DNA from 2 places in the Paraburkholderia sp. MM5496-R1 genome. Region 1 is predicted to be linked to the other one. Evidence: riboswitches for the same ligand, from Rfam matches in the RefSeq annotation. Region 1 holds a riboswitch; the other holds the start of a gene.

What was found. Region 1 has a riboswitch for thiamine pyrophosphate ahead of OKW38_RS20305 (FAD-dependent oxidoreductase). Riboswitches for the same ligand answer to the same signal wherever they lie in the genome.
Region 2: another riboswitch for thiamine pyrophosphate. It lies ahead of thiC (phosphomethylpyrimidine synthase ThiC); the one in region 1 lies ahead of OKW38_RS20305 (FAD-dependent oxidoreductase).

What each region holds. Positions count from the first base shown of each region.
Region 1 covers NZ_JBNDLT010000002.1:2,882,029-2,890,731, reverse strand. The annotation lists gene OKW38_RS20325 (ABC transporter ATP-binding protein) at 1-30, opposite strand, end outside; gene thiE (thiamine phosphate synthase) at 122-1,225, opposite strand; gene OKW38_RS20315 (thiazole synthase) at 1,222-2,037, opposite strand; gene thiS (sulfur carrier protein ThiS) at 2,145-2,342, opposite strand; gene OKW38_RS20305 (FAD-dependent oxidoreductase) at 2,402-3,538, opposite strand; TPP riboswitch at 3,760-3,883, opposite strand; gene OKW38_RS20300 (ABC transporter ATP-binding protein/permease) at 4,314-6,065, shown strand; gene OKW38_RS20295 (SDR family NAD(P)-dependent oxidoreductase) at 6,062-6,841, shown strand; gene OKW38_RS20290 (hypothetical protein) at 7,047-7,520, shown strand; gene OKW38_RS20285 (hypothetical protein) at 7,585-8,253, shown strand; gene OKW38_RS20280 (response regulator) at 8,355-8,703, shown strand, end outside.
Region 2 covers NZ_JBNDLT010000002.1:3,906,606-3,915,308, forward strand. The annotation lists gene OKW38_RS25210 (glycine zipper 2TM domain-containing protein) at 200-424, opposite strand; gene thiC (phosphomethylpyrimidine synthase ThiC) at 570-2,501, opposite strand; TPP riboswitch at 2,590-2,707, opposite strand; gene OKW38_RS25220 (GreA/GreB family elongation factor) at 2,850-3,251, opposite strand; gene OKW38_RS25225 (hypothetical protein) at 3,846-4,304, shown strand; gene OKW38_RS25230 (DUF1223 domain-containing protein) at 4,415-5,278, shown strand; gene OKW38_RS25235 (cytochrome b/b6 domain-containing protein) at 5,327-5,971, shown strand; gene OKW38_RS25240 (molybdopterin-dependent oxidoreductase) at 6,042-6,845, shown strand; gene OKW38_RS25245 (pentapeptide MXKDX repeat protein) at 6,938-7,180, shown strand; gene OKW38_RS25250 (EamA family transporter) at 7,568-8,497, shown strand; gene OKW38_RS25255 (entericidin A/B family lipoprotein) at 8,701-8,703, opposite strand, start outside.

The DNA.
Region 1 (8,703 bases):
GAGTAAGGTCTCGGGATAGGAAGGCACCACACTGACAATCCTTTTACAGGGAAGGCCGAATTATAGGGCCATCGTGCAAAAGCTGCCGTGAGGTGCCCCGTTCCTTGACTATGCCTGACGATTATTGCGTAAACGTGTGTTGCAGTGCAGACACGGCGGCGGCCGGGTCGGCCGCTTCCGTCACCGCGCGCACCACGGCCGCGCAGCCGACGCCGGTCGCGAGCACGTCCGGCAGCACCTGCAGATCGATCCCGCCGATCGCGACGAGCGGCACCACGCCGTCGAGCAGCCGCACATAGCGTGCGAGGCGGCGCAAGCCCTGCGGCGCGGTCGGCATGACCTTGGTCGTGGTCGGGAACACGGCGCCCAATGCAATGTAGCTCGGCCGGAAATGCAGCGCCTTCAGCATCTCGTAGAAGCCATGAGTGGACAGGCCCAGGCGGATGCCCGTGTCGGCCAGCGCGGACAGATCCGCGGTATGCACGTCTTCCTGGCCGAGGTGCACGCCGTATGCGCCCGCCGCGAGCGCCGCCTGCCAGTGATCGTTGATGAACACCTGCGCGTCGTGCGCGCGGCCGGCCGCCACGCAGCGCGCGATTTCGCGCTTCAGCTCGTCGGCGGGTTCGGCCGACTTGCGGCGCAACTGCACCGTCTTCACGCCGAAGCCGACCACCCGTTCGACCCAGTCCGCGGTCGGCAACACCGGATACAGGCCGAGCCTTGCCGGGCAGCGCGGGAACGCCTTGGCGGGTGCCGCCGGCAGGTCGGTAAGGCGCGGAAAGCGAGCGAGGTCGGCCGGGAAAGCATCGTCGGCGCGGGTCTCGTCGCCATCGCGCCACGCGAGCGCGAGCACCAGCGCGTCGTGCGGATCGAAACCGCAGTCGAGGAACGCGGCAAGCGCGGGAATCCAGTCTTCCGCCAGATGGCCTTCGAGGCCGTACTTCTCGCCGCCCAGATGCAGCGTCGCGCGGTTTTCCGCGGCGACGATCACACCCGCACCCCGCGTCAGCCAGCGCGCGATCTGCTCGCCGTGCGGCTGTGCGTCGGCGGTCACGATCAGGTCGCCACCGTTCGGTTCGTCGGGTGCGATCAGGCAGATGCGCCACGGCGCGTGCGTCGGCGGCCAGTCGCCGAGACGTGCGCGGATGCGCTCGGCGGCTTCGATGAGTTCGTCGGCCGTCGGCCAGAACAGATCGCGGTCCTTCAGCGTCAACGACTGAGTCATGCGGCACCTCCATCCTGATGCCAGAACGGCATGCCGACCACCGGCGTGCTCGCGTGCGCGCTCTCGCGCTCGGCCATCGGGCCCGCGAGATACGCTTGCCGACCCGCCTCGACGCCCAGCGCGAACGCGCGCGCCATCGCGTCGGGGTGCGTCGCCTGCGACACGGCCGTGTTCAGCAGCACGCCGTCGAAGCCCCACTCCATCACCTGGGCCGCATGCGACGGCACGCCGAGCCCGGCGTCGACGATCAGCGGCACGTCCGGCAGCCGCTCGCGCAACACGCGCAGCCCGTATGGATTGATCACGCCCTTGCCGGTGCCGATCGGCGCGCCCCACGGCATCAGCGCCTCGCAGCCGGCGTCGAGCAGACGGCGGCCGATCACCAGATCTTCGGTGCAGTACGGCAGCACCTTGAAGCCATCCTTGACGAGCCGCGCGGCGGCTTCGATCAGGCCGACCGGGTCGGGCTGCAGTGTGTAGTCGTCGCCGATCAGTTCGAGCTTGATCCACTCGGTCTCGAAGATTTCGCGCGCCATGTGCGCGGTCGTCACCGCTTCACCGACGCTCAGGCAACCCGCCGTGTTCGGCAAGAGCGGCACGCCATGGCGCTTGAGCAGATCGAAGAAGCCGGCTTCGGCGTGGCCCTCGTTCATCTGACGGCGCAGCGCGACCGTCACCATGCCGGGGCGCGCGGCGTCGATCGAATCGGACAGCGATTGCAGCGACGGATAGCGCGATGTGCCGAGCAGCACGCGGCTTGCAAAAGTTTGACCGTATAGCGTCAGCGCGTCGGCGGTCTCGTGAGAAGTCATTTGCATCATCCTGGTTTGCCCTCGCGGCTAGAACCGACCGCGTTGCGGCAATGGGTTTTCGGCGACGGTTGTTGCGTTCGGTAAGCGACAGGCTGGCGCGGTCGCGCTCAGCCGCCCGCGACCGGCTGCACGACGTCGAGCCGGTCGCCCGTTTGCAACGCGCGCGCCGCATGCTGCGCACGCGCGACGAAATCGCCGTTGAGCGCGACCGCGAACGGCGGACGCGCGCCAAAGGCGGCGAGCGCATCGGCGACGGTCGCGCCCTCGGGCAGCGACAACGGCTTCTGATTGATATGAATGTCCATGGTGTTCGAATGCGGTTCAATCGATGGCGCAAGCGGCATCGCGCGCGGCACGTTGGCCGCTACGCTCGGGCCGGCTCGCGCGCGAAATGCTGCTGGAACAGCTCGCTCCAGCGTGAGTCGCGCCGCCAGCCGGCGAATGCGTCGGCATCACCGACGCGGCCGTCGAGCAGCGCGCTCGCGAAGCGCACGGCTTCGTCGGCGACTTCGGGCGCGATCATGTAGCCGTGCCGGTACAGGCCGTTCACGCGCAGCGTGCGCGCGCCGTCCCACAGCAGCGCGGGACGATGATCGGGCAAGGTCGGCCGGCACTGCGAATTCAGCTCGAGAATGCGCGCCTCGCCGAAGCCCGGGTGCACCGAAAACGCCGCGCTCAGCAACTCGAGCGCCGAACGCACGCTGACGGGCGACATGTCCTCGCCCTCCACCTCGGTCGCGCCGATCACGTAGAGGCCGTTCTGCTTCGGCGCGATATACAGCGGGTAACGCGGATGCAGTAGCCGCACCGGGCGCGTCAGCTGCAGGTGAGGCGCATGCACGCGCGCAACTTCGCCGCGGATGCCGCGCAGCGTCGGCAGCACCGGCTTCGCGCCGAGCCCGCGGCAATCGATGGTGATGCCGGCCTCGGGCAGCGACGCGTCGTCGATCGGCGTGTTCCAGTGCGTGTCGACGCCGCGCTCGGCAAGCCCGGCCGCGAGCGCGGACAGCACCTGGCGGTTGTCGAGCTGGCCTTCTCGCGGCAGCAGCCAGCCTTGGCTGAAGCGGCCGGCCAACGCGGGTTCGGCGGCGCCGAGCTGCGCGCCCGCCAACGCAACGAAGCCGCCGTCGAGCAACTCGGCCGGCGCGTTCGCACGCACGCGCCGCTCGAATAGCGGCGCCTCGGTGCGATCCGCGTGATGCCAGACGACGAGCGTGCCGTTGCGCTGGAAAAACACCGGCTCCGGCAGTTCGGCAAGCACGCGCGGCCAGCTTTCGAGCGAACTCGCGCCAAGCCGCGTGATCAGCAGCTCGGCGCTCGCGGCCTCTGCCAGCGGTGCGAGCATCGCGGCGGCGACCCACGCGGCAGCCTGCGAACCGGTGGCATCGCCGCGCTCGTAGAGCGCCACGCGATGCCCGTCGCCAGCGAGGCGCCACGCGACCAGGCGGCCGCACAGGCCGCCGCCGAGCACGGCGAAATCGGGTCGGGCGGGACGGTTCATCGCGCGCGCTCCGTTCGACTGCGGTGGGCAAAACCAAAACGGCACGGCTCGCCCGAGGCGGCGTGACGAAGGGAAAAATGCATGTCTGAAGAATAGGCGGTCATCGAGTCCTTTCCGTACGGCCAAAAACGCACGTACCCAGGACGAAACCGGCGGGTGAAGCCGGCCGGTCACGACGTGCACATGTGAGCTGCGCTCGCCGCCCGGCGGGGAATGGAAGACGGTTGCTTCCGGAAACTTCCCGCGCCGGTATTACCCGGATCGGGTGCAAAGGGTCTCTCTCAGCCTCGCCGCCCCGGCATGAAAGTCATGCCGCCTGTGGGCGAAGCACCCCTGTTTCGTCGCAGGTCATTAGACCATAAAAGGCGCGGCGCCCGCAAACCAGCGCTCCGCGGTCGCCACCCCAATTTTGATCTGGCACCGTCTATCGAGATGCCGGTGCGAAGCGGCCCGGCGCTCTGGCACAATGCCGTGATCGGTGCCGCAAAAACGCGGCGCGCGCGGCACTCGTGGCCGCATGCGTGGCGGCGGCACCCCAGCGGATGCCGGCCCCGAAAATTAATTTTCGCTTAAGGGCGTCACGCCAGAATCGGGCGCCCGTCCGGACTCGCGTCATCGAGCGTGATGGCGCGATGACCGGCCAGGTATCGCAGACCCGCGGCAGCCACACCCTCGCAAAGGCGCCTGCTGTTCGCGGGATCGCCCGACATGGGTCAACCAGATCGGACCCGTACGCCGGAATGGCACTTCGGGTCAGCACTTCATCAGGATGCTCATGACACCACATACTTCCGCCAGCCCCGCGCTGCCGCCCGACGAAAAGGTCTCCGCGTGGACCCTGATCAAGCCCTACTGGGTTTCCGAGGAACGAGGCATCGCGTGGGGGCTGCTCGTCACGATCATCGTGATGAATCTGCTCGTCGTCTGGATCAACGTGCGCCTGAATAGCTGGAGCAGGGACTTCTACAACGCGCTGCAGGCGAAGAACGTCCACGACTTCCCGCACCTGCTGATGATCTTTACCGGACTCGCGTTCGGTTTCATCATCCTCGCCGTGTATGGACGCTATCTGCGCCAGATGCTCGGCTTCCGCTGGCGCCAGTGGCTGACCACCCGCTACCTGAACGAGTGGCTCAACGACAGCGCGTTCTACCGCATCGAGCGCGACCGCCTCACCGACAACCCCGACCAGCGGATCAGCGACGACCTGCAGTCGTTCGCGACCACCACGCTGTCGCTAACGCTCGATCTGCTGTCGACCGTCGTCACGCTCGTGTCGTTCATCACGATCCTGTGGTCGCTCGCGGGCGCGTTGAGCATCTCGCTCGGCGGCATGCCGCTGCAGATCCCCGGCTATATGGTGTGGGCCGCGGCGCTGTATGCGGTGGGCGGCTCGCTCGTCACGCAGAAGGTCGGCCATCCGCTCGTGTCGATCAACTATCAGGCGCAGAAAGTCGAGGCCGATTTCCGTTTCGGCTTGATACGGCTGCGTGAGAACGCCGAGCAGATCGCGTTCTACAACGGCATGGAAACCGAGAAGACGAACGCGCGCACGCTGTTCGGCCGCATCCGCGACAACTGGTGGCAGGTGATGAAGTACACGAAGCGCCTGACCTTCGTGCTGAGCTTCTACGGCCAGATCGCGATCATTTTCCCGATCGTCGTCGCCTCGCCGCGCTACTTCGCGGGCGCGTTCACGTTCGGCGTGCTGATGCAGATATCGAGCGCGTTCGGCACGGTCAGCGATTCGTTCTCGTGGTTCATCAACAGTTATACGAGCCTCGTCGAATGGCGCGCGACCGTGAACCGGTTGCGCGAATTCAAGCGCGTCGTGCATTCGCCGCGTCTGAAGGAATCGGTGTCGCCGGCCACGGAACATGGCGGCATCAATCTGCATTTCGTCGACAGCAACACGCTTACCACCGACAGCCTCCAGCTCGCGCTGCCCAATGGCAACCCACTGTCGCGCATCCGCGATATCGTGATCCGGCCGGGCTCGCGCTGGCTCGTGCGCGGTCCGTCGGGCGCCGGCAAGAGCACGCTGATGCGCGCGCTCGCGGGCCTGTGGCCGTTCGGCGACGGCTCGATCGACGCACCGGTCAACGCGCGCATGATGTTCATCCCGCAGGTCAGCTACATGCCGATCGGCACGCTGAAGGCGGCGCTCGCGTATCCGTCGGCGGCGGACACCTATGACGACGACGAATGCCGCGACGCGCTCATCACCTGCCATCTGTCGGAATACGCGGACCGTCTGCAGGAAACGGCGCACTGGACTCGCGTGCTGTCGCCGGGTGAACAGCAGCGCTTCGCCGCCGCGCGCGTGCTGCTGCACAAGCCGGACTACCTGTTCCTCGACGAAGCGACCAGCGCGCTCGACGCGGAAAACGAGGCGCGGCTCTATCGGCTGTTCACCGAGCGGTTGCCGAAGGCTGCGATCGTCAGCGTCGCGCATCGCGAATCGCTCGCAGCGTTCCATCACGAAACGCTCGACGTCGAGCGTTCTGTCGAAGCGGTCGCGGCGTGAGCGACGCTCACGGCACCGCCGCTCGCGTCGTGCTGATCACCGGCGCCGGTTCCGGCATCGGCGCGGCGCTCGCACGGCGCCTCGCGGCGCCGCATACGTCGTTGATGCTGCACGCGCGCGGCGCAGACGACGCCTCCCGTCGACGGCTCGTGCAGGTTGCCGCCGACTGCACGGCAAGCGGCGCACGCTGCGCGACCGTGTTCGGCGACCTCGCCGAGCGCGGCGCGGCGGAGCACGTGATCCATCAGACGCTCGCGAGCTTCGGCGCACTCGATCAACTGGTCGCGAACGCCGGCCATGCGCAGCGCCAAACGCTGGCCGCGCTCGATCCCGACACCTTCGGCGCCGCCTTCGCCGCGATGCCAGCCGCCTTCGCCGCGCTCGTGCGGCGCGCGATGCCCGCGCTCGAAACATCGAAGCGCGGTCGCGTGGTCGCCTTGAGTTCGTTCGTCGCGCATCGCTATCGCGCGGATGCGCCATTCGCCGCGACGGCGGCCGCGAAAGCGGCACTCGAAGCGCTTGCGAAAACGGCGGCCGCGGAACTCGCGCCGCTCGGCGTGACCGTCAATTGCGTGGCGCCGGGCTACACGCGCAAGGATGGCGGCCCAAGCGCCGACAACGCGGCCGTGTGGGCGCACGCCGCCGAAGCCACGCCGCTCGGTCACGTCGCCGAACCGGACGACGTCGCCGCGCTGATCGCATTCCTGCTGTCCGACGCGGCACGCCACATCACCGGCCAGGTGATTCACGTCGATGGCGGCTTGACGCTCGGTTAAGCCTCGCCTGCGCGCCGGCACCTCCGGGCGCAACATCCGGAAAGACACGAGAAGAGTTCGAAAGCATTTGCGGAGCGCGCAAGCTGTTCCGCGCTTTGAAAATGCCTGCGAGCAGCGACGATAGTCGTACGGGCCGCGCCATGCGCCGGCCGTCGTTGATGTCAGTCACGTCTTTCATCGCAACCGCTCTTCGGACTCCTCGCCCATGTCATTCGCTCGCCGTGTTTCACCTTTGCTCCCGTCTTTGCTCCCGCGCATCGCCCTCGCCTGCGGCGCGGCGCTGCTGCTCACGAACGCCGTCGATGCCGCGCAAACGACCGGGGCGAACCAACCCGCCGATATCTGCGCGGCGCTCACGCACATCGTCGATGCGAGCGATTTCCGGCGACTGCCAAACGAGACCGCCGCGCAACTGCCGGGCGTCTCCAATACGGACGATTGCCGCGCCAGCCCGCACGCGTACGACTGCCACTGGCGCGCGCACTGGCAAGCCGACGGCGTCATCAACGATCCGCTCGAAGAACTCGGCGCCGACATCGCCGCCTGCTTTCCGCGCGTCGTGCACGACGTCAACACACCCGTGCGCCAGCATTTCGTCGTGACCACCGACGCCCGTCGCGTGAACGTCACCGCGAGCGTGCAAGGTCAGAACGAACTGCGACTGCGCGTGACGCGCTGAGCGCGCGGCCGTCGCTGCTTTTGATGCTCCATCGCATTTTGTGACCGGGATCGGGCGCTGCCTCATGACCTCGTCGCCGACCGTGCGCGCGCCAGCGGCAACCAGGCATTCGCGCCTGTGTCTGGTCGCCTCGCTGATATGCCGGCGTCGTTGCGCCCTCGCCGCCTTCGCCGCGACGCTGACGCTCGCGCTCGACGGTTGCGCCTGGACGCTGATCCAGGCCGCCGACGCCACCGGCTCCGTCATCCAGGCCGGCTACGCGATCGCGTCGAACTACTCGTCGCCGACCTTCGTCAACGGCCGGCCCGCGGATTTGCAGCACCTCTGCATCGAAGTGAACCCGACGGTGTCGGTCGGCGATTTCGTGCCGGCGCTGCAGCTCGCGCTCGAGCGGCGCGGTATTCGTTCGGACGTCTACAATCCGGGCACCTCGCCGGCCGGCTGCGAAGCGCGGCTCGTCTACGACGCCGCGATCGACTATGGCCGCCGCTCGTTCAGCGACGAATCGATCCAGTACCTGTCGATCATCGATCTGACGCTGATCCAGAGTGGCCGCATTCTGGTCACCGCGCGCTATCAGACCGGCGGCCTGAACACCGACCGTTTTTCGTCGGCCTCGGTCAAGCTCGGCGGACTGATCGAGCGGATGGTGGTCGATCGGACCGATTTCCCGCATCAAGCGCAGCAACAGCAGACCCTGCAAACCTCGCAGGCTTTCCCGCCGCCCCACTGAGTGCTCGCGGCTTTGCTTTCGCTTGCAGCGCCTTACACGGGAAAGGATTGGAAAGCGGTATACGCTTTGCGCGGCCCGTGCGCATCACTAAGATGACCTGAATGAACCAGACCATCCTGATCGTCGATGACGATCCCGTCGTACGCGAGCTCGTCGGCGAATATCTGCACGGCCGCGGCTTCAAGGTCGCCATGCTGGAAAATGGCTTGGCGTTGCAGCGCAGATTGCAGCAGGAGCGTCCCGCGCTCGTCGTGCTCGACATCATGATGCCGGAGCTCGACGGCATCAGCGCGCTGCGCGCCTTGCGTGTCGCCGGCGACGACATTCCCGTGATCCTGCTGACCGCGCGCGCCGATCCGATCGATCGCGTGATCGGCCTCGAACTCGGCGCCGACGACTATCTCGGCAAGCCTTTCGAACCGAGCGAGCTCGTCGCGCGGATTCGCACCG
Region 2 (8,703 bases), 1.0 Mb from region 1:
ATGAGGAGCTTACGCTCTTGCCGCGGCAGCGCTGTGGCAAAACCGCAACCGCATATTTCAGCCTATTTCCACGCGCGTTGTCGGGACGAGGGCGCACCGCATCCGGCGCCCTTGGCAGTCCGGATCGTGGTCCGAAAAAATCGTTTGCTGTCCTGTATGAACCGTTAGACGCTCATCTGACGCAACGCTCACTTGCCGCTCACTTGCCGACCTGGTTACCGATGACGCCGCCTACCGCCGCGCCGCCCAAGGTCGACAAGCCATTGCCGCCGATTGCCGCGCCAGCGGCGCCGCCGACACCCGCGCCGATCGCGGTATCGCGTGTGCGTGGGGACATGTCGCCGCATGCCGCGAGACCCGCGACAAGTGAAAGGGCGGCTGCGACCGTACCAAGACGAGTACCGAGATGACGGATCGATTTCATGATGCTGACTCCGCTCGTTATTGGAAACAGATGTTTCCTTCTCTCAGCACGCAACGTGCCTGCTCGATGCGGTGGAATAAAAAAGCCCGCCATGCCGGCGGGCTTCGATACTGCAGTGCTGGTTCGCGCAAATCGCGCAACCCGCTCATTGCCGCTGATAAATCTCCGCGCCTTGCTTCATGAACTCGATCGACTTTACTTCCATGCCTTTCTTCAGCGCTTCGTCGTCGGTGACGCCTTGTTGCGCGGCGAACTCGCGTACGTCCTGGGTGATCTTCATCGAGCAGAAGTGCGGGCCGCACATCGAGCAGAAATGCGCGACCTTGGCCGAATCCTTCGGCAGCGTTTCGTCGTGGAATTCGCGCGCCTTGTCCGGGTCGAGACCGAGATTGAACTGGTCTTCCCAGCGGAATTCGAAGCGCGCCTTCGACAGCGCGTTGTCGCGCACCTGCGCACCCGGATGACCCTTCGCGAGATCGGCGGCATGCGCGGCGAGCTTGTACGTGATGATGCCGGTCTTCACGTCGTCCTTGTTCGGCAGACCGAGGTGTTCCTTCGGCGTCACGTAGCACAGCATCGCGGTGCCGAACCAGCCGATCATCGCGGCGCCAATGCCCGACGTGATGTGGTCGTAGCCCGGCGCGATGTCGGTGGTCAGCGGCCCGAGCGTGTAGAACGGCGCCTCGTCGCACCAGTCGAGCTGCAGGTCCATGTTTTCCTTGATCAGCTGCATCGGCACATGGCCCGGACCTTCGATCATCACCTGCACGTCGTGCTTCCACGCGATCTGCGTGAGTTCGCCGAGCGTCTTCAGCTCGCCCAGTTGCGCTTCGTCGTTCGCGTCGTAGATCGAGCCGGGACGCAGGCCGTCGCCGAGCGAGAAGGCCACGTCGTAGGCCTTCATGATTTCGCAGATCTCTTCGAAATGCTCGTACAGGAAGCTTTCCTTGTGATGCGCGAGACACCACTTCGCCATGATCGAGCCGCCGCGCGACACGATGCCGGTCATCCGGTTCGCCGTGAGCGGCACATATTGCAGACGCACGCCCGCGTGGATCGTGAAGTAGTCAACGCCTTGCTCGGCCTGCTCGATCAGCGTGTCGCGGAAGATTTCCCAGGTGAGGTCTTCAGCCTTGCCGTTGACCTTTTCGAGCGCCTGATAGATCGGCACCGTGCCGATCGGCACCGGGCTGTTGCGGATGATCCATTCGCGCGTTTCATGAATGTGCTTGCCGGTCGACAGATCCATCACCGTGTCGCCGCCCCAGCGGATCGCCCACGTCATCTTGTCGACTTCCTCGCCGATCGACGATGTCACCGCCGAGTTGCCGATGTTCGCATTGACCTTCACGAGGAAGTTGCGGCCAATGATCATCGGCTCGCTTTCCGGGTGATTGATGTTGTTCGGGATGATCGCCCGGCCGCGCGCGATTTCCTCGCGCACGAATTCCGCGGTGATTTCGGTGAGGCCGTTCGGACCGAACGCGCTCGCGCCGAATGCCTGGCCGGGGTGCTGACGGCCCATCATCGCGGCGAGCTTCGCGCCATTCGGGCCGCTCGTCTTCAGGGTCTCGAGGTACTCGGCACGGCGCTGGTTTTCGCGAATCGCGATGTATTCCATTTCCGGCGTAATGATGCCTTGCTTCGCGTAGTGCATCTGCGTCACGTTCCTGCCGGCGATCGCGCGGCGCGGCGTGCGATGCAGTCCCGGAAAGCGCAGCTGCGCGGTGGCCGGATCGGCGGCGCGCTCGCGGCTGAAGCTGCTCGACAGACCGGTCAGCGGCTCGGTGTCGCCGCGCTCCTCGATCCACGCCTCGCGCAGTGCGGGCAGACCCGCGCGGATGTCGATCTCCGCGTCCGGGTCGGAGTAGGGGCCCGACGTGTCGTACACGTAGATCGGCGGATTCTTTTCGCCGCCGAAGCTGTCGGGCGTGTCAGCCTGCGAGATTTCGCGCATCGGCACGCGGATGTCGGGGCGCGAGCCGGTCACGTAGACCTTGCGCGAATTCGGCAACGGCGCGACGGCGGCCTCGTCCACGTGGGCTTCGGCGGAAATAAACTTCGGGTTGGCGTTCATGTAAGTCTCCGTACAAAGTGGGGCGGCTAAGCAGGAGACCGAGATGGAAGTAGTCGGAAATCGCGGAGAGGTGAGGCACTTGGGGCTGGAGCGAAATCCGTACGCTTCCCTGCGCTGGCATTATCCAGATCAGGTTCAAAGGGTATTTCTCACCCACGCAACACGGACCTCCAGCTCCGCGCTACGCAGGACCCCCGCGTTAGCAGCGCACACGATACACCGGCCGCCCGCGGTTTGGCAACCTGTCTGAATGACTCAAAAAAACTGGTCCGGATGAAACCAGACATCTCCTATGCTTGATTCGAGACCGCATCAGACAGGGCAACTTACAGCGAGGGAACGGCCGCCTTACAGTGAAAAATCGTCGGCGGCTTCAGGCTGATACAGGATTTTGTCGAGCTTGAGCACTTTCTGATCGCCGCTGGGTGGCGTGAAGCGGACGCTCTCGCCGCGGCGCGCGCCGAGCAGCGCGAGGCCAGCCGGCGAGAACACATTCAGGCGCCCTTGCGCGAAATCGGCGTTGGGCGGATAGACGACGGTCCACGTCATCTGTTCGCCGCTCGCTGCGTCGATCAGCGTCGCTTGCGAGTTCATCGTGACGACGTCGGCGGGGATGTCGTGCGAGTCGACGATCACCGCGCGTTCGAGCACATCGTCGAGCATGTGCTGCAACTTGGCGTCGGTGGCCGCGTATTTCTCGAGGCGGGTCACGTCGAGTTCGGTCAGGTAGCAGGTTTTGATCTTCTTCATCATCAGGACTCCGGATAAGGCGGTCATGGATGGCCGAGTGCAACGACCCAAGGGGTGGTCGGCGGATGAGTGGACGAATGGGAGAGCCCGGTGCCCGGCGACGCGGCCCTGGGTATTGGCGGGCTGCGTCAGCGAGGGCGCCGGGCGGCGTGAAGCGGGACCGTTCGGGACGTCTCGCCGGGGCCGTGCGACGCGACGTCCGCGCGCGCGCACTCGCCTGCGCGGCATGGCCGCAAGCGGGCGAGAGCACGGAAAGTCGGACGACGCAGAGAAGTCACGGGCAAAACGACCAAGTGTTGGGGAAAAGCGATCGAGAGGTGCCGGGCGACAAAGCGTGAGGCCGCGCGGCAGCAGCGAGACGAAAGTTTGATGTTAGCACGCTGTCTCACGCAGCTCCGTTTGCGACGTCGCGCCCGTCGATTGACCGTTTTTGTGCGGTGCGAGAAGAAAGCGGTGTGGTCCGCATTGCGTTCAAGCCAGTCAGAGGATTGCCGTTAAACAAAGTGCAGCGAAGGCCGCACTCCAGCGAAGCGATTCGCGGGATGGCGCGTGAAGGGCGCGAGGCGACTCGCGCCGATTGACAAAGAGGTGCACATGAAAGCGGAAAGCAGGCGGTGGCGAACGTTCGGTCGCACAGTCGCGGGGGTGGCATTGCTTGCCGCGCCGCTGGCGGCGCCGGCGGCATCGACGGTGACGGGCGGCGTGATCCGGTTCGTGGGGATGATCGTTGCACCGCCGATGCAGATCAGCGTGGATACGGCGCCCCCTGGCGTCGCCGTCGGTAGCGCGAGCGTGGCGGGTCAGCGCTTTTCGCGCACGGTGACGTTCAGCGCGCCGCCGGGCGTCGTCAGCGGGGCCGATGTCGCGCTCGAAGTGAACGGCGGCACGCAGTCGCGCGATCTGGTGGCGGCGCGGTTCGTCGATGGCACCGGGCGTGTCGCGACGGCCCGCGACGGCCACTACGCGGTCGATCGCGCGGGCGGCGTGCTGTCGCTGAACGCGAAGCGCACCGATATGGACACGCGCGTGACGGTGGTGGTCAGTTACGACTGAGTCGCGGGCGAGCTTTGGCTGGCTATCCCATGCCGGAAAAAAACTAAAAAAGGCTTGTCATAACCGGCCGCGCGGCTCGACAAACGTGCAGATTACGATCGGAGCACGTCATGTCGACCGCGCACAATCGCTCGATACTTCAGCGCTTTACGACTTTTTCGACGCCCGCCGTTGGCCTTGCGCTTTTTCTGCTGAGCGGTTCTGGCATCAGTGCGGCCGACGCGGCCGGGCCCCTATGCGTCACGCACAGCCCCGCGCACCGCGTCGCGCTCGTCGAGCTGTACAGCAGCGAGGGCTGCGATAGCTGCCCGCCCGCCGACCGCTGGCTCAGTCAATGGAAAAGCGACGGCGCCGCGCACGGCATCGTGCCGCTCGCGCTGCACGTCGACTACTGGAACAGCCTCGGCTGGACCGACCGCTTTTCCCAGCATCGCTTCACGGAACGTCAGCAAACGCTGACGCGTCTCGCGGGCGCGCACACGGTCTATACGCCGGAAGTGTTCGTCGCGGGCCGCGAGCTGCGCGACTGGTCGCAACGCGACAGTTTCGAGCGCCGCATCGACGAGCTCGTCGCCGAACCCGCCCAGGCGAGCGTCGCACTTGCGCTGAGCCCGCGTGCGCCCGGCGCGTTCGATGTCGATGCGCAGTTCAGCACGACGGCAGCCGCCGCCACGGGTGCGTTGAGCGCCTATCTCGCGATCTATGAGAACGCGCTGACGACGCAGGTCGGCGCGGGCGAAAACCGCGGCGCGACGCTGCATCACGAGCGCGTCGTGCGCGCCTGGTTCGGGCCTGTGCCACTCGTCTCCGGTCACGCGCGGATCCATCAGGACATCGATGTACACGCTGCGAGCGTCGATGCGCAAGCCGATCCGAGCGCCAACGCCGCCGACCGCTTCGGCGTGGTCGCGTTCGTCGAAAGCGACGCGAGCGGCGACGTGCTGCAAGCGACCGACCTTCCCGCGTGCCGTTGATCGACCTCGCGCGCGCCGCATTCACTACCGCTGCTCGAGGAGAGCCCCATGTCCACACCCCACGCCTTGCGCCCCAGCGCACCCGCCGCGCCCACCGCGCCGAAGCGCGGCGTCATTCATCCGCTGTGGCTGCGCATCACGCATTGGCTGAATGCGCTCGCCGCGATCGTGATGATGCTGTCGGGCTGGCGCATCTACGACGCGTCGCCGATCTTCCCGGCGTTCAGCTTCCCGACCGCGATCACGCTGGGCGGCTGGCTCGGCGGGGCGCTGCAATGGCACTTCGCGGCGATGTGGCTGCTGGTGTTCAACGGTCTCATGTATATCGCGCTGAATCTCGCGAGCGGGCGTTTCGTGCGCAAGTTCCTGCCGCTGACGCCGCGCGCGGTACTGCGCGATTTCGTCGCCGCGTTGCGCGGGAAGCTTTCGCATGGCGATCTGCGCGTCTACAACGCGGTGCAGAAATTCGCCTACCTGTTCGCGATCGCCGATCTGATCGTGCTCGTGCTATCGGGGCTTGCGATCTGGAAGTCGGTGCAGTTTCCGCTGCTGCGCGAACTGATGGGCGGCTATGACAACGCGCGCATCGTGCACTTCAGCGCGATGTCGCTGCTGGCCGCGTTTCTCGCCGTGCATCTGGCGATGGTCGCGCTCGTGCCGCGCTCGTTGCTCGCGATGTTGCGCGGACGTTGAGCCCGCGGCTACCCACGCGCATGCTCACGCTCATGAAATCGCAACGCGAATTCCAAACGGATACCGAATCATGAACAAGCCGATAGAGAAACCAGCGGACCCATCCACACATCGTGTGAGCCACAAGCTCGACCGCGCATCGATCCTGCTCGATGCGAAGCGCGAACTGGCGATGCCGTCGCGACGCCTGTTCGGCAAGCAGCTCTTGACGCTCGGCGGCCTGTCGATGCTGACCGGCTGCTCGCTGACCGACGACGCTTCCGTGAACCGTTTTCTCACCGCCGTGTCGCGGCTGAACGATCGCGCGCAGGCCGCGCTGTTCGATCCGAAGCAGCTCGCGCCGACCTACACCGAAGCGCAGATCACGCGGCCGTTTCCATTCAACGCGTACTATGGCATTGACGACGTGCCGCACGTCGACGGCTCAGATTATCAATTGAAGCTGAGCGGCCTCGTGACCGGCCAGCGCGTGTGGACGCTGCCCGAGCTGTACGCGCTGCCTCACGCGGAGCAGATCACGCGACATATCTGCGTCGAAGGCTGGAGCGCGATCGGCCGCTGGGGCGGCACGCCATTCGGCGATTTTCTGCGGCGCGTCGGCGCGGACACGACGGCGAAGTACGTCGGCTTCAAATGCGCGGACGACTACTACGAAAGCATCGACATGCCGACCGCTTTGCATCCGCAAACGCTGCTGACGTTTTCCTACGACGGCGAACGGCTGCCCGCGAAATACGGCTACCCGATGAAGCTGCGCATGCCGACCAAGCTCGGCTACAAGAATCCGAAGCACATCGTCGAAATATTCGTCACCAACACGTATCCCGGCGGCTATTGGGTCGACCAGGGCTACAACTGGTTCGGAGGCTCCTGACGCATGCGGGCGCACGCGCGCTTGCGGCAGCGGCTTCGGAAGCACGCCGGCTCTCGCCGGCTTCGATTCATCCACCACCAAGGAGTCATCCCATGAAGAAGATTGCAGTTACCACGATCGCGTTGTTGATGCTGGCAAGCGGCGGCGCGGCCTTCGCGCAGGCGAGCGGCGCGATGTCGAACGATGAGATGTCGAAGAATGCGATGTCGAAAGATTCGATGTCCAAAGACAGCATGTCGAAGGACGGCATGAAAAAGGACACGATGAAGCACGACTCGATGAAAAAGGGCGGCGACGCGATGAAGCACGAGGCGTCGGGCGCGATGGGCAACTGAGTCGGCGCCGAGCGTGCTTAGCAAGCCGGGGATGCGTCCCCGGCTTTTCTGTTGCAGGAAACCCAAAAGTTACGATTCTCTCGCGTGGCGTTCTCGGCGCTTACTGCATAATGCGGTGCGCGCCGGGGCTTTGCCACGCTTGCGGCCGCGCAGCCCGGCCGCGTTGCATCGTGTCGTTTTGACCGACGCCGCCGCCACCGCCGTTTCTGGCGCTTCCGGCGCCGCCCATCGTCTTACCGTTCCACCGACATGTCCGCCAGCCTCGCCCGTCCGACCGCATCGCCGATGCGGTGCCCGCCATCCCGCCCGAAAGGTATCGACGCAGGCTCGGCGCCTCGCGGGCATCGAGCGCATCGCGCGGGTCGAGTGGCGACGGCGGACTGAAGCATGTCTCTGCAACGTTCAGCTTTTTCTCCGCGCGGCTGGCCGCTGCGTCTGCCGCAGTCGCGCAACGGGCGGATCGCGCTCGCGCTTGCCGTCGTTTATCTGGTGTGGGGCTCGACGTACCTCGGCGTGCATGTCGCGCTCGGCTCGTTCCCGCCGCTGCTGATGTCGGGCTTGCGCAACCTGTTCGCCGGCATCGGTCTGTTCGTGTTCGCCGCGCGCCGCAAGCCGATCTGGCCGAGCTTCGCCGAAATCCGCAACGCCGGCCTCGTCGGCACCATGCTGGTGGGTCTGTCGAGCGGCATGCTCGCCTACGGCATGCGCACGGTCGGCACCGGCACCGCGGCCGTGATGGTCGCGACCGTGCCGCTGTTCGCGACCGTGATCGCGGCCGTCGCCGGACGCAAGATCGGCCGCGGCGAATGGTTCGCGGTCGGGCTGGGGCTCGCCGGCATCGTGATTCTGAGTCACGGCGACAGCACGCCGGGCTCGACGGGCGGCAGTCTCGCGATTCTGTGCGGCGCGCTGTTCTGGGCCGGCGGCGCGCATCTGGCCGGGCAGCTGAAGCTGCCGTCGGACCTGTTTCTGTCGACCTCGCTGCAGATCGGCCTCGGCGGCGCGATGTCGACGCTGGTCGCGTGGGCGTCGGGCGAGCGGATGCTCGAGCTGCATTTTCTGCCTCTCGTCGCGTTCCTGTATCTGATGTTGATTGGGACGATGGCGGCGTACGTCGCCTACGGTTATCTGATTCGCCACACGAGCCCGATCATCGCGAGCAGCTGCATGTACGTGAATCCGGTCGTCGCGGTAGCGCTGGGCGCGCTGCTGCTCGGCGAGCCGGTCACCCGCTCGACGGTAATCGCGACGGTCGTGATTCTGATCAGCGTCGGCATGTCTTTCTGGTTCGATTACCGGAACAAGCGCAGCGCCTGATAGCGGCGCGGTTCTCGTCGAACCGCGCGCCCGCTGTCAAAGCCTTGCCGCCAGCTCCGCGCCCTCGCGGATCGCCGTGCCGTTTCATCGCGTTCTGAAAACGCGTCGCGTCGAGTGCCAGCCAGCACCCAATCATTCACGAAAAAAAAGCCCGCAGCGGCATCCCGCGACGGGCTTTGCAAATCCTGCTGCCATGTGCCGGCTTA